3 regions of the Allocoprococcus similis genome follow, and region 3 is predicted to be linked to each of the others. Evidence: riboswitches for the same ligand, from Rfam matches in the RefSeq annotation. Region 3 holds a riboswitch; each other region holds the start of a gene.
What was found. A riboswitch is a leader RNA that binds a small molecule or an ion and turns the genes downstream of it on or off. The one in region 3 is predicted to bind thiamine pyrophosphate.
Positions count from the first base shown of each region.

Region 1: linked by a shared signal. The riboswitch ahead of ACYQ5K_RS08260 (TenA family protein) and the one ahead of thiD (bifunctional hydroxymethylpyrimidine kinase/phosphomethylpyrimidine kinase) in region 3 are both predicted to bind thiamine pyrophosphate.
Region 2: linked by a shared signal. The riboswitch ahead of thiW (energy coupling factor transporter S component ThiW) and the one ahead of thiD (bifunctional hydroxymethylpyrimidine kinase/phosphomethylpyrimidine kinase) in region 3 are both predicted to bind thiamine pyrophosphate.

Region 1 is NZ_BAAHSG010000016.1:113,925-118,590, reverse strand. Features, by position in the region: gene ACYQ5K_RS08275 (HAD family hydrolase) at 1-264, opposite strand, end outside; gene thiE (thiamine phosphate synthase) at 254-895, opposite strand; gene thiD (bifunctional hydroxymethylpyrimidine kinase/phosphomethylpyrimidine kinase) at 907-1,710, opposite strand; gene ACYQ5K_RS08260 (TenA family protein) at 1,707-2,381, opposite strand; TPP riboswitch at 2,605-2,704, opposite strand; gene ACYQ5K_RS08255 (IS1634 family transposase) at 2,930-4,657, shown strand.
Region 2 is NZ_BAAHSG010000018.1:44,652-49,317, reverse strand. Features, by position in the region: gene ACYQ5K_RS09485 (hypothetical protein) at 100-360, opposite strand; gene thiC (phosphomethylpyrimidine synthase ThiC) at 565-1,875, opposite strand; gene thiW (energy coupling factor transporter S component ThiW) at 2,149-2,655, opposite strand; TPP riboswitch at 2,797-2,904, opposite strand; gene ACYQ5K_RS09470 (hypothetical protein) at 3,079-3,369, opposite strand; gene ACYQ5K_RS09465 (TatD family hydrolase) at 3,576-4,337, shown strand; gene rsmA (16S rRNA (adenine(1518)-N(6)/adenine(1519)-N(6))-dimethyltransferase RsmA) at 4,371-4,666, shown strand, end outside.
Region 3 is NZ_BAAHSG010000038.1:4,466-9,131, reverse strand. Features, by position in the region: gene cytX (putative hydroxymethylpyrimidine transporter CytX) at 339-1,511, opposite strand; gene thiD (bifunctional hydroxymethylpyrimidine kinase/phosphomethylpyrimidine kinase) at 1,516-2,328, opposite strand; TPP riboswitch at 2,541-2,651, opposite strand; gene ACYQ5K_RS13655 (peptidylprolyl isomerase) at 2,690-3,208, opposite strand; gene ACYQ5K_RS13650 (hypothetical protein) at 3,290-3,916, opposite strand; gene ACYQ5K_RS13645 (DMT family transporter) at 3,971-4,666, opposite strand, start outside.

The DNA of each region.
Region 1 (4,666 bases), on a different contig from region 3:
CAGCAGACCGACATGGTTACTGTATTCCTCGACCGCCATATTATTCCATTCCTCAATAATTCCCTCTACCGTTTCCTGCAATCCAAAAAGATCAATGGTATATTGTGCGGCTTCCTCAAAACTCCTTGCACATATTTCAGTTACATAATTTTCCGGGACAGGAAGATTTCTCTTTTTCAAAAACTGAATATCTATATGCTCCCATACATCCATTGAATCCAGAATTGTTCCATCTAAATCAAAGATTGCCGCATTAAAATCCATGTTTCTTTTCCTTTCCGCAAAATAAATCTTTCAGTTCCGCAGCAGCAGCTTTTATATCGGACTGCGCTATGATGGCAGATACAACAGCCAGCCCGTCAATTCCCATGGGCTTGAAACGCCCTGTATTTCCTTTATTGATACCGCCAATAACAACGATCGGCAAAGAAACGGCTGTGCGGATTTTCTGTAATTCCTCCATTGATACAGAATCAGCGTCGGTTTTAGTTCCAGTAGGGAACATTGCGCCAACTCCCAAATAATCTGCACCATCCTGTTGTGCCTGTATTGCTTCTGCAATGGAAGATGCAGATACTCCCAACAGCATATTTTCCCCAATTACTTTGCGGACGGCAGCCGCAGGTAAATCATGCTGTCCAATATGTACCCCCGTAGCCTGCACAGCCATTGCAATATCTATCCGGTCGTTTATGATAAGGGGAATATGGTATTTATCCGTAACCTGTTTCACGGCAACAGCCTGATTGTAAAATTCTAATGAGGACAATTCTTTTTCTCGGAGTTGTATCATTGTGCAGCCTCCTAAAATTGCCTGTTCTACCGCTTCTGTCAGGCTATCGCAGCTCATTAGTTGACGATCAGTAACAAGATAAAGTGTATAATCAAAGTTCATTTTGCACCTGCCTATTCTTTAGATAAACCATGCTGATACAATTCGTAGAAATGGTGCGTTGGGCCACAGCCTTTTCCAATCGCAAGAGAGTGTTCGATTGCCATTGTGACATAAGCCTTTGCAGATTCGACTGCAAGCGGAACACTTTTTCCCTTTGCAAGCTGGGAAGCGATTGCAGAAGAAAAGGTACAGCCTGTCCCATGAGTATTTTTCGTATCAATGCGGGATGTTTCAAAATGGTAGAAATTTTCTCCATTAAATAGGACATCAACAGCATTTCCTATATGATGTCCACCCTTGACAACAATCGCCTTACAACCCATGGCATATATTTTTCTTGCGGCAGCCTCCATATCTGAAACTGTGGAAATCTGCATATCTGCTATTTTCTCTGCCTCTGGAATATTCGGAGTAAGTACATCGGCCAGTGGAATTACTGTGTCTATCAAGGTGGAAACCGCCGTAGGATTCATCAATGGGCAGCCATTTTTGGCATACATAACCGGGTCGATTACGACATTTTGGGGCTTATATTGTAATAGTTTCTTTGCCACCGCTTTCATACATTCTGGTGTAGAAAGCATACCGATTTTTACTGCGTCCACTTCAATATCTTCAAATACGGCGTCAATCTGTTTTTCAATCATATCCGGGGTAATATCTTGGATGTCGATAACACGGCTGGTGTTCTCTGCAACAACAGAAACAATAACACTCATTCCAAATACACCGTGAGCAGAAAAAGTTTTCAAATCAGCCTGAATACCTGCACCTCCGCTGCAATCTGATCCGGCAATGGACAATACTTTTTTCATTTTGCATTTTCCTCCATTCTCTCGTTCCGATAGGCCATCTTCCAAAAAGCAAGCTCTAACAAACTTGCTTTTTCAAAAATATCAGCCAGATACTTTTTATTTGCTACTGATAACCCGGCACATTTATGCTCTGCAAAAGCAGACCATTCTTTGCAGCTTTCTGCATATTGTTCATCCGCATAATCTTTGATAAAGTCCCAATATCTTGACTGTCTGCTTGTAGGAACAGCCGCCAATTTGCGGAATATATAGCTGTAACTTAGCATACAGGGAAGAACCGCCATTAAAATTTCTTCATTCTTTCCATGTGACGCAATCTCAAACATGAAATCAATGTAATTTTGATTTTCAGGCAGAGGAGCGATCAGTTCAATATCATTATCCGTCATGCAAAATTGCTTTAGATAATCCAGACGCACTTCTGATTCCGTATCATTTACAAAATTCAGCATGGAATAGTAAAGCTGAATTTCTCTTAATGTATCAGCATGAAAAATTGCCTTGCCGTATATACGGGCATAGTTTTTCAGATAGATACTATCCTGAATCATATATCTCTTGAACTTTTCAAGAGGTAGCTTTCCAGTTTGCACTTCCTGCACAAATGGGGTAGCTGCACATTCTTCCCAAATGGGGATGTTGCGGGTTAAAATGTCTTTCATAAATGCCATGTTTGTTCCTCCTAAAATAAAAAAATAGAGCCTCTAAAACAATTAGAAGCTCTTTCAGACGCAATACGAGCGTAAGAAATTGCTTCCCTACGCCGGTATTAGCCGACAGGTCCAGAGGTCAGGTCTTACCTTTTTCAACTTGTTCAGTTCCCTCGCAAACACATATCATATCTTATTCAATTAAAAAGGACATTCCCAAAACAGAGAATGTCCAAAAAATACGAATCTGTATTCTTTAGCTCCCTGCGTTGGTATTAGCCAACAGGTTCAAAGGGTCAGGTTTTAACCTTCTCAACTACAAGGTAGTCCCCCTGCTTGAGTATTATTATAGTTAAGAAGTCCCGGAAAGTCAAGGTCTATAGAATTCAAGTTAGCAAACCTTATTGACGGGATTTTTCTGTGCTGCGCTGCGCGGGAGTTTGACAGTTGAATATCAAGAAAAGTACTTGCAGGTCTTATAAAACCTGCATTTTTTATGTCAATTTTTATGTTTTATATGCTGTTATTTTATGTTATTGTGTGTTATAATAAGCATTGGAGGGGTGCTTATGAATCTACATATAACAAAATCCAAAAATGCAGAATCCTTTTATATTGCAAAATCTTATACCAAAGCCAATGGCAAAACATCCTCTGTCATTGTCCGTAAACTCGGCACTTTGAACCAGCTCATTGTCGAACATGGGCCAACCAGGGACGACGTTCTTGCATGGGCAAAAAATGAAGTTAAGCTTGAAACCGAAAAATATAAAAAAGATCAGCAGACAAAAGCTGTCCAGATAACCTTCCATTCTGATCATAAGTTAGATTATGGCCAGCAGGTTCTCTACCGTGGCGGTTATCTTTTCCCACAGACTTTTTATTACCGCCTCAAGCTTGATAAGATCTGCCGGAAACTCCGCGATAAATATAAATTTAAGTATGATATCAACGCGATCCTATCTGATCTCATCTATGCCAGGATCTTAGAACCTGCCAGTAAACGGTCTTCCTATAAAACAGCTTCTGAATTTCTGGAAAAACCATCCTACCAGCTGCATGACATCTACCGGGCACTCGACGTTCTTGGAAATGAATGTGATTTTATCCAGTCGGAAGTTTATAAAAACAGTCATCTTCTCGGAAAGCGAAACGATGCTATCCTGTATTATGACTGTACAAACTATTTCTTTGAGATTGAGCAGGAAGATGGGGACAGAAAATACGGCAAAGGCAAAGAACACCGTCCTAACCCGATCATCCAGATGGGGATGTTTATGGACGGTGATGGGATACCTCTTGCTTTTTCACTTTTCCCCGGAAACGCAAATGAACAGACTTCCCTGAAACCGCTGGAAGGAAAAGTCCTCCAGGACTTTGGCTGTACAAAATTTATTTACTGCAGTGATGCCGGACTTGGTTCCGAAGCCATCAAAAAGATAAACCATGTCGGTGAACGTGCTTTTATTGTCACCCAGTCCATTAAAAAGCTGAATAAAGATGATAAAAAATGGGCTCTGGACAAGACCGGCTTCAAACGCGTATCAGATGATATGCCTGTTGAACTTTCAGAAATCCCGGAAGACGATAACGGATTGTATTATAAGGATGAGCCTTATACACCCCACACGCTGCACCAGCGTCTGATCGTAACCTATTCGCCTAAATTTGCAAGATATCAAAAAACAATACGTGATCTTCAGGTTGAACGTGCCAAAAAAATGCTGCAGTCAGGAAACATAAAAAAAGAACGGAGAAATCCAAACGATCCGGCACGTTTCATAGGAAAGACAGCCGTAACGGAAGACGGTGAAGCCGCAGACATCCGCCATTATCTGGACACAGACAAAATCGAAGATGAAGCACTTTATGATGGAATGTATGCAGTTACTACTGATCTGTTGGATGATGATGTAAAAGACATCCTAAAAGTCAGTGAAGGGCGTTGGGAAATTGAAGAATGTTTCCGCATCATGAAAACGGATTTTGAAGCAAGACCTGTATTTGTCCATGCTGACGCACGCATAAGAGCACATTTTCTCATCTGTTTTCTTTCCCTGGTGATATACCGGTATCTTGAAAAAGATCTGGGACAGGATTTTACCTGCGAGATGATCCTGGATAAGTTGAAGTCCATGAATTTCGCAAATATACAGGATCAGGGATTTATCCCACTTTATACACGCGATAGACTGACAGATTCCTTACATAAGATCTGTGGTTTTGATACAGATTTCAAATTTATCACCAAAAGCCAGATGAAAACCATCCAGAAAAAAAGTAAAGGAAGGGAATAAAATACTATA
Region 2 (4,666 bases), on a different contig from region 3:
ATTAAAAAAATAAGAGATCAATATATCACAGAGATTGCTGTGATGTAACAGAAAAAGAGGAAACGACCACAGATAATGTAGTTGTTTCCTCTTTTGGGATTACTGTGTGTTATCGGAAGTGTCGTGAGTCGTTTTATCAGAAGTCTTTACGGAATCTGTAATACTTTCTTCACTGCTCAGTTTTGATTCTAGTCCTGCATTCTTTTCCTTGAGTGTAGCAAGCTGATTGTTCAGCTCCAGAGTCTGCGAATAGAGTTTCTTATTTGACTGATGCAGCGTATGTATTCTGCACATAGAAAAAATTAAAAGAATTGTTAAAATGATCAGTGCCACATCTTTCCACATTACTTTATTTTTCATAAAAATCCCTCCCGCTATATCCTTTTTTCTTGTGTAATTATTATACATCAAACAAAAAAATTTACCATTGTCAAAGTGCTATATTTTATAGAACAAACAGAGCAAAAATTGGGCAAAAAGAAAAGAACTGAAAAATACAGTTCTCTTCTCATTTACACCAAAAATGTGATAGAATTTTCTGCTCTACACGGGAAAGTTCTAAGTTTACAGAATATCAATATATTCTCCAGCCAGCGCCTTATTCATACTTCTGACCGCACAGAATTTACCACACATACTGCAGGTATCGCTATGGTCATCTTCCGGTTTACGGCTGTCACGGATGGCTTTTGCTGTCTCCGGATCGAGAGCACATGCATACTGTGCTTCCCAGTCGAGGACGCGGCGGGCATCCGCCATCTTGTCATCGATATCACGCGCATGTGGGATTCCTTTTGCAATATCAGCTGCGTGAGCAGCGATCTTGGAAGCAATGATTCCCTGCTTGGTGTCATCTACGTTTGGAAGTGCAAGGTGTTCAGCCGGTGTGACATAGCACAGGAATGCGGCTCCGCTCATTGCAGCAACAGCGCCACCGATGGCTGCAGTGATGTGGTCATAACCCGGAGCGATATCTGTTACCAGAGGTCCAAGTACATAGAAAGGTGCACCCATGCAGATGCTCTGCTGTACTTTCATGTTCGCAGCAACCTGATCCAGCGGCACATGTCCAGGACCTTCTACCATAACCTGTACATTGTGATCCCATGCACGCTTGGTCAGTTCTCCGAGGCGGACGAGTTCTTCAATCTGGCACACATCAGTAGCGTCAGCAAGACATCCCGGACGACAGGCATCACCAAGGGAAATGGTAACATCATATTCTTCGCAGATGTCGAGGATTTCATCGTAATGCTCATAGAATGGGTTCTCTTCTCCGGTCATGCACATCCATGCAAAGACAAGACTTCCGCCACGGCTTACGATGTTCATTTTACGTTTATGCTTTTTGATCTGTTCGATGGTTTTTCTTGTGATTCCACAGTGAAGAGTGACAAAGTCAACGCCATCCTCTGCGTGAAGACGGACAACATCAATAAAATCCTGTGCAGTAAGAGTTGCCAGGTCTCTCTGATAATGGATGACACTGTCGTAGACCGGTACAGTTCCGATCATAGCCGGGCACTCGTGTGTCAGCTTCTGACGGAATGGCTGGGTATTACCGTGACTGGAAAGATCCATAATTGCTTCTGCACCGAGATTAACGGCACTCATAACTTTCTGCATTTCAATATTATAATCTTTGCAGTCGCGGGAAACGCCTAAGTTGACATTGATCTTGGTACGGAGCATACTTCCGACACCTTCCGGGTCAAGGCAGGTATGGTTCTTGTTGGCACAGATGGCAACCTTGCCTTCTGCGACAAGCTGCATCAGCTTTTCAACAGGCATATGTTCCTTTTTTGCTACGGTTTCGATTTCCGGAGTCAGAATTCCTTTTCTGGCAGCGTCCATCTGGGTTGTGTAATTTCTCATGTTGTTTTGCCTCCGTTTCTTATTGGTTTGTGAGTATCACAAAAATCTGGCGTCAGCAAAACACGGACAGCGTACACGAAAAAAACCAGACACAGCCTGATGGGTACACTTCCAGTTCGGAATGATAGAATTGCTAACGCCTTTGTCGGAAAATTTCCGGCAATGAACAGGATTTTATTTGAAAATCTCTGCCTTTTATTACGCGATACAAGGTGGTGTCCCCGGTGTAACGCGGTTTCATTTACAGCAGAGTGCTGTAAAAATGAACGATGATTATGCTTCGCGGATCTGAGACATAACGCCGCCTTTTTCCAGAACTGTGATCAGGATGAAAGCAAGGATGCTTCCTGCGACAGTGGAAATAAGGAATGGAACGACATAAACGAAAAGTCCTGCCGGCGCAATTCCCATCAGATACAAAGCAACCGGATAAGCGGCAAGTGCGCCAAGGAATCCGGTTCCGATCGCTTCGGCAAGGCAGGTAAGACTTAAGATGTGGCATTTTTTGTAGACAAGACCACAGCATAAAGCACCGACCATGCTTCCCGGAAAAGCCATAAAGCTTCCGAGACCGAGCAGATTGCGGAGTAAACTTGCACAGAATGCAATGCCAACGCCCCATGCAGGACCAAGTGTTACGGCGGCAAGAATGTTGACCATGTGCTGTACCGGAGCGCATTTGCTTCCGGCAACCGGTACGCTGATAAAGCTTCCGACGATTGCAAGCGCGGTGAGAACACCGGCAAGTGCGAGTTTCTTTGTTGTATTATTTTGTTTCATAGTAGAGTTCTCCTTCCTTTTAAATAAAAAAGAAACCCCACACCTGAGTGGAGTTCCTGCTGTCCGTAATCACTGAACACATCATCTTCGTGTTCCTGATATGTCATGTAAAAAAATAAGAGATGCGGAGGCATCTCTATCAAATACATGGTATACATTCCCTCCGTTGGCATTATCCAAATCAGGTTACAGGTCGGGACAAATAAATCCCCTCTCAGCCGGTAATCTCCAGCTCCCTGGTACATATGAACTTGTACAAGTAGAATTATAGCGCGGCAAGCCGGATTTGACAAGAGGAAATGAAAAAGTATCTCAGAAAAGACATTGTGCAGAATCAGAGTAGATTTTTGTATAATAAAAGACGGACAGAAGGTTCTGCCCGTCCGGAATTTCATTACCGTCTTATGTAGAATACAGCAGAGATTAGCTGAGTTCTACCTTTAAAGCATCTTCCGGTTTGAATTCATTGTAAAGGTCATAGATGTTGTGTCCGGTAGACTCGCTGAGGACACGGCCTTCCAGAGAGTAGCAGCGGATGAAACGCTTTTTGTCGATTGCTGACCAGTGCTCTACATCCCAGCTCATGTATCCGTCTTCGTCAGACTTCTTTTCTTTCAGGTATACATCAACCTGACGTCCTTCTACCATAATGTCTACAAGTTTCTTTGTGTCGGCTTCCAGCTCGACATTGTTTACAGTGTCAAATACTTTCATTTTAAAATCCTCCTATAATATCTGATCAGAATCTTCAGAAATATATTCCCCATACATTTGCAGATGTGATCTATTTGCACTATCTATAGTATACATAGAAGAAACCGGATAAGCAAGTAAAAAAAGTGACTATTCAGCGGCTAAGAATGTGTGGTATACTTAGAACATCTGAGAGCAGTCAGTAAAAAGAAAGCGAGACGAGGAAAATGATATTTGATACACATGCACATTATGATGATGAACAGTTTGACGAGGACCGGGATGAGCTTTTAAAATCTATGTCGGATCTTGGAGTCGGAACAATCGTGGATGTAAGTGCGACTTATGAATCCTGTGAGAAGGTTCTGGCACTTGCCGGAAAGTATCCATATGTTTATGCTGCAATCGGTGTGCATCCGGATGAGGTTGGAGAACTTAACGAAGATAAGATCCAGCATATGAAAGAACTCTGCCGTAACAAAAAAGTGGTTGCAGTCGGAGAGATCGGTCTGGATTATTATTGGGATAATGAACCGCATGAGGTACAGCAGAAGTGGTTTATCCGGCAACTGAAGCTCGCGGGAGAAGTAAAAAAACCAGTAATCATCCACAGCAGGGAAGCTGCCGCAGATACCATGTATATCATGAAAAATTATGCACAGGGGCTTGGCGGAGTTATTCACTGCTATTCCTATTCGCGTGAAATGGCTGAAGAATATGTGAAGATGGGATTCTATATTGGAATCGGCGGAGTCGTCACATTTAAGAATGCAAAGAAATTAAAAGATGTCGCAGCTGCAATCCCGATCGAGAAGATCGTGCTGGAGACAGACTGCCCGTATATGGCACCGGAGCCGTACCGTGGCAAACGGAATCAGTCTTCTTATATCCGGTATGTGGCTGAGAAAATTGCAGAGTTAAAAGAGATGAGTCTGGAAGAAGTGATTGCTGTGACAGAGAAAAATGCGAGAGATCTGTACGGCATCTAAGACGCAGGCAATGAATAATCAGGAGAATAACAGATGAAAACACCTACACTTGGAAATCCGCAGAATACCATTGAGGTTCTGCAAAAATATAATTTTAATTTTCAGAAAAAATTCGGACAGAACTTTCTGATCGATGAGCATGTGCTGGATAAGATCATTCGTGCAGCCGAGATCACAAAGGATGATTACGTATTGGAGATCGGTCCCGGAATCGGGACGATGACACAGTACCTTGCCTGTGCGGCAAGAGAAGTAACTGCAGTTGAGATCGACCGTGCGCTGATTCCAATTCTGGAAGACACGCTGAAAGAATACGACAACGTATCGAT
Region 3 (4,666 bases):
TTTATTTTCATTTCTCCTTTAATGAAATTACAGAAAAAAGAGTTTACGACATTTCCCCCGATCATATGTCGTAAGCTCTTTTTTCATTCTGCCCAACTCTTTTTCCCATATATAGATGTTGTTGGCAAAAGGTATTTTGACCCCTTTGATACCAGATTGCTACGTGCTTTGCACTCTCGCAATCTTCTAACTAAATTCTCCAAAACTTCTTTCTTATAAAATTTTACCACATTCCCAGGCATCATCATTCATTTTTCCACCTCTATTCTGTAGATCGCTACATATTCTGTCAAAAGAAAATGGAAATGTCAACACGGCATTTCCATTTTCTTTCAAAGCTATTTTTCTGTCTTTATACATTTTCTTGCAAGAATACAGATCACGATGGTAATGACCATATCCGGGAGTGTATTTCCAAGCGGAATATCCACATTCATCAGAATACGATAAAGTATAAAACCGATCACCCAGATCACACCATTCATGACATCCAGAGATACTCCCAGGCTGTCCTTTCTCTTCAGAATATAGAAATCCGCAATCTGGATTGCGATCATCGGCGCGAATACAGAACCGATCAGGTACAGGAAATCGGTAATGTTGTCCATCGGATAAACGATCGCTCCGATCATTCCGATCACAGTGACAACAATTGCTGCATATTTCCCATTGATTTTTGAAAATACTGACTCTGATGAAATTCCTGCTGAGTAAGCATCCAGAAAAGTCGTCGTAACGGTAGAAAATACAATGATCAGAAGTCCTGCTATTCCAAGTCCGGCCTTCACCATGATATTTGCAATATCAGACTCTCCTGTGTAAATCGCGGCGTTCATACCGATCACATACATCCAACAGCTGACAACTCCATAAACAACGGCACTGACTGCGGTTGCTTTTACCGGTTCTTTTGCTTCTCTTGTATAGTCACTGATCAGTGGCAGCCAGGAAAGTGGCATGGCAACGGAAAGCTCTACCGCTGCACCAAACGTCATGGCATCTCCACCTGCGCCTGCTACCGATCCATCACCAAAGATCACTTTGCTGAGTACCAGTGTCAGGATAAATAAAGCAGCCATTGCAACCGTGTTGATCTTGCCAAGATTTGTGATTCCGATCACAATCCATAAGATGATCAGTGCACCGATCACCAGACACCATACCCATCTGCCGGTATGAAGAACACCATTTGCTGCAAGTGCCCCATCATAAATCATAATCGCTGTCCAGCCAACCAGCTGCAGCACATTCAGGAAGGAGAAGAAGACTCCTCCTTTCTCGCCAAAACTCATTTTTACTGTTTCCATTGCACTTCGTCTGGTCTTTCCACCAATTACTCCGGCAAGGAAAAGCATCGTGCATCCTATGATATGACCAATAATAATCGCCAGAACTCCTTTTCCGAATCCAAGAGGCGCAAAATAAGTACCGGTCAGGATCTCTGCAAGGGACACGCCTGCCCCAAACCAGATCAGTCCATTTTCAAAGATAGAGGTTCCCTTTTCATTCATACTTCTATTCCTCCACTTTGCTTTCTGTATATTCATTTTTAATTGCAAATCCATGATTCATCGGACCACTGCCTTTACCAAGATCCAGCATTGCTGCAAGTGCTCCGGAAATGTATTTCTTCGCACGTTCTACTGACTCATCCAGATCATATCCTTTTGCAAGATTTGATGCGATCGCACTGGATAAAGTACATCCTGTTCCGTGCGTATTCGGATTGTCGATCCGCTCTCCGTAGAACCACTTATATCCACCGTCTCTCCACAGCAGATCATTGGCATCATTCAGCTGATGCCCTCCCTTACAAAGAACTGCACAGTGATATTGGGTGCCGATCTCTTCTGCTGCTTTTATCATATCCGCCTGCGACTGGATTTTCATACCTGCAAGCACTTCTGCTTCCGGGATATTCGGAGTCAGAACGGTTGCCATCGGAAGCAGGCGGCTCTTCAGCGCATCAATCGCTTCCTCGCTGATCAGTCTTGCTCCACTTGTTGCTACCATAACCGGATCAACTACAATATTTTTCGCATCATATTCTTTTAATTTGTCTGCGATCTTTGTGATCAGACCACTTGAAGATACCATTCCAATCTTCACTGCATCCGGGTAAATATCCGTGAAAATATTATCCAGCTGTTCTCCCAGGAATTCCGGCGTTGCCTCCATAATTCCTGTAACTCCGGTTGTATTCTGTGCAGTAAGAGCCGTAATTGCGCTCATAGCATAGACTCCGTTACTGATCATTGTTTTGATATCTGCCTGGATACCTGCTCCTCCGCTTGAATCGCTTCCTGCAATTGTAAGTGCTGTTCTCATTTGACTCTCTTCCTCTCTTTTTCCATAATTCTGAATATTTTGTATAAAAAGAATGTGCCTTGGCACATTCTCACGCCGAGCACAGTTGCCTGCGACATGCTTCATCTTCGTGCAAGTACGCATCTCCGGCACGTAGTGCCTTTTTTTCACAGGAAGTTCCTTCATAATTTCCTATGAAAAAAAAGAAACACCTGCCATGCACAAGTGTCTCTTAAAAAATCAATATGACTTCCTACGACGGCATGATCCGTATCAGGTAAAAAGGGTCGAAGCTCTTTTGCTTCCTCTCAGCCTGTCTTTCACCGACTCCCCCGTCTTTATTATTCTGTCTCTCCAAATGTTGTCTGCTTTGTAACTCCTGTTAGACTCTCTCTGGTTCTGGATAAGCCTCTCCAAAAGTCTCAACAGTCACTTTTTTCATCTTCTGTTCTTCCAGCGGTCTGTCACTGTAGTCTGTTGCCGTCTCAGCAATTTTATTTACAACATCCATACCTTCTGTAACTTTACCAAAAGCTGCATATGCACCGTCAAGATGTGGTGAAGTCTTATGCATGATGAAAAACTGTGATCCTGCTGAATCCGGATGCATTGCACGCGCCATCGAAAGAACGCCCGGTTCATGCTTCAGATCATTTGCAAAACCGTTCTGCTTAAATTCTCCTTTGATACTGTATCCAGGGCCACCCATTCCGGTTCCATCCGGGCATCCACCCTGGATCATGAATCCACTGATGACACGGTGGAAGATCAGTCCATCATAGAATCCCTTATTTACAAGAGATACAAAGTTATTCACTGTATTCGGTGCGATTTCCGGATATAATTCCGCTTTGATCACATCGCCATTTGCCATTTCAAATGTTACTATTGGATTTGCCATTTTATACAATCTCCTTTTCATTGATTTCTCTACCTATTGTAACGGAACTTTTCCCGTCCGTAAATAGTTTTTAGAAAGTCTTTATACATTTTCCAGACGATATCCGATCATACCGCCCTTTTCTTTTTCTCCGGTATTCCAAAGTTCTTCCAGGTTCAGCCAGGTTTCTTCCCCATAGGTCGCAACCCGGATCCAGAATCCGTCCTCTTTTTCTTCATAACCGATCACCAGAAACCAGTGCCAGATAAAATCCTCAAACTTCTCTTTATTCTTGTGCCGGAGCATCAGATACGGGATCGGTATCTCCTTTCCGATCTGCTGTCTGACAAACTGCTTTGCCTCCGTCACCGTATGCTCCCCGGAAAATTCTTTCATTTCCGCAGAAACACAAACTCCACCATCTTTCTGCTTATCCTTCAGATATTTGCGGAATCCGTCCGTATACAGATATAATTTGTTAACTCCATTGATCCGCGGTCTCAGATAAGGCTTCATGATCTGGCTGTATTTTTTATATTCCTCTTTATTCAACTTCCATGTATCAAACGGATACAGGCTTTTCATCCCAAATTTTCTTGCAAAATAGATACAGCTGTCGCATGCAGTTGCCGCAGCGCAGCCACCCACATGCATGACCACATTGGTAAACCAGTCCTGATTTCCGCCAAATTCACCGTCTATTGTAAAATATTCCAGTTCCTTTTTCATGCCAGTCCTTCCTTTCTGTCCTTCTGCCAAACCTTCCTGCCAGTGAATCTTCGGCTATTTTTCTTTCTCTTCCGGCTTCAGTGTCGATAAGAAAACTGCAACCAGAATGATCACACCACCAAGGCACTCCCGGAAGCTTGGAACTTCTTTCAAAAAGAGAAATGCACTCAGAGTTCCGTATACCGGCTCCAGTCCGGACAGAATCCCCGCTGTCCTTACCTTGACCGTCCGAAGCCCACCGATAAATAAAGAATGTGCAACCGCAGTGAAAATAATTCCCAGCATCATCAGAACACCCGCATCTGCCAGTGTGATCACCGGCTTTAACACAAAAAGTGTCGGAATCAGAACGATCGTCGCTGTTCCCTGTTCATAAAGGGACACCAATGTCGCCGGGTATTTACAGGAAAAACGCCGGTTCATCAGTGAAAGCACTGCATAAGTAAACGCGCTCAAAAGTCCCCACAGAACTCCCTGTGTGATCTGATTGTCCATCTGAAATGCCGGTACGATAAAGAAAACTCCGACCAGCATCATCAGTGTACAAAATACATCTGATTTTTTCAGTTTTTCATGAAACAGATATGGCTCCAGAAAAATTACAAATACTGGAAATGTAGATACCGTAAGCGTCCCGACAGCAACAGTCGAACTCTGAATCGACTGCATATAACTGCTCCAGTGTACCGCAAGAACCATTCCGGCTCCGATCATCCAAAAATAATCACTTTTCTCCTCCAGGCGAATTTT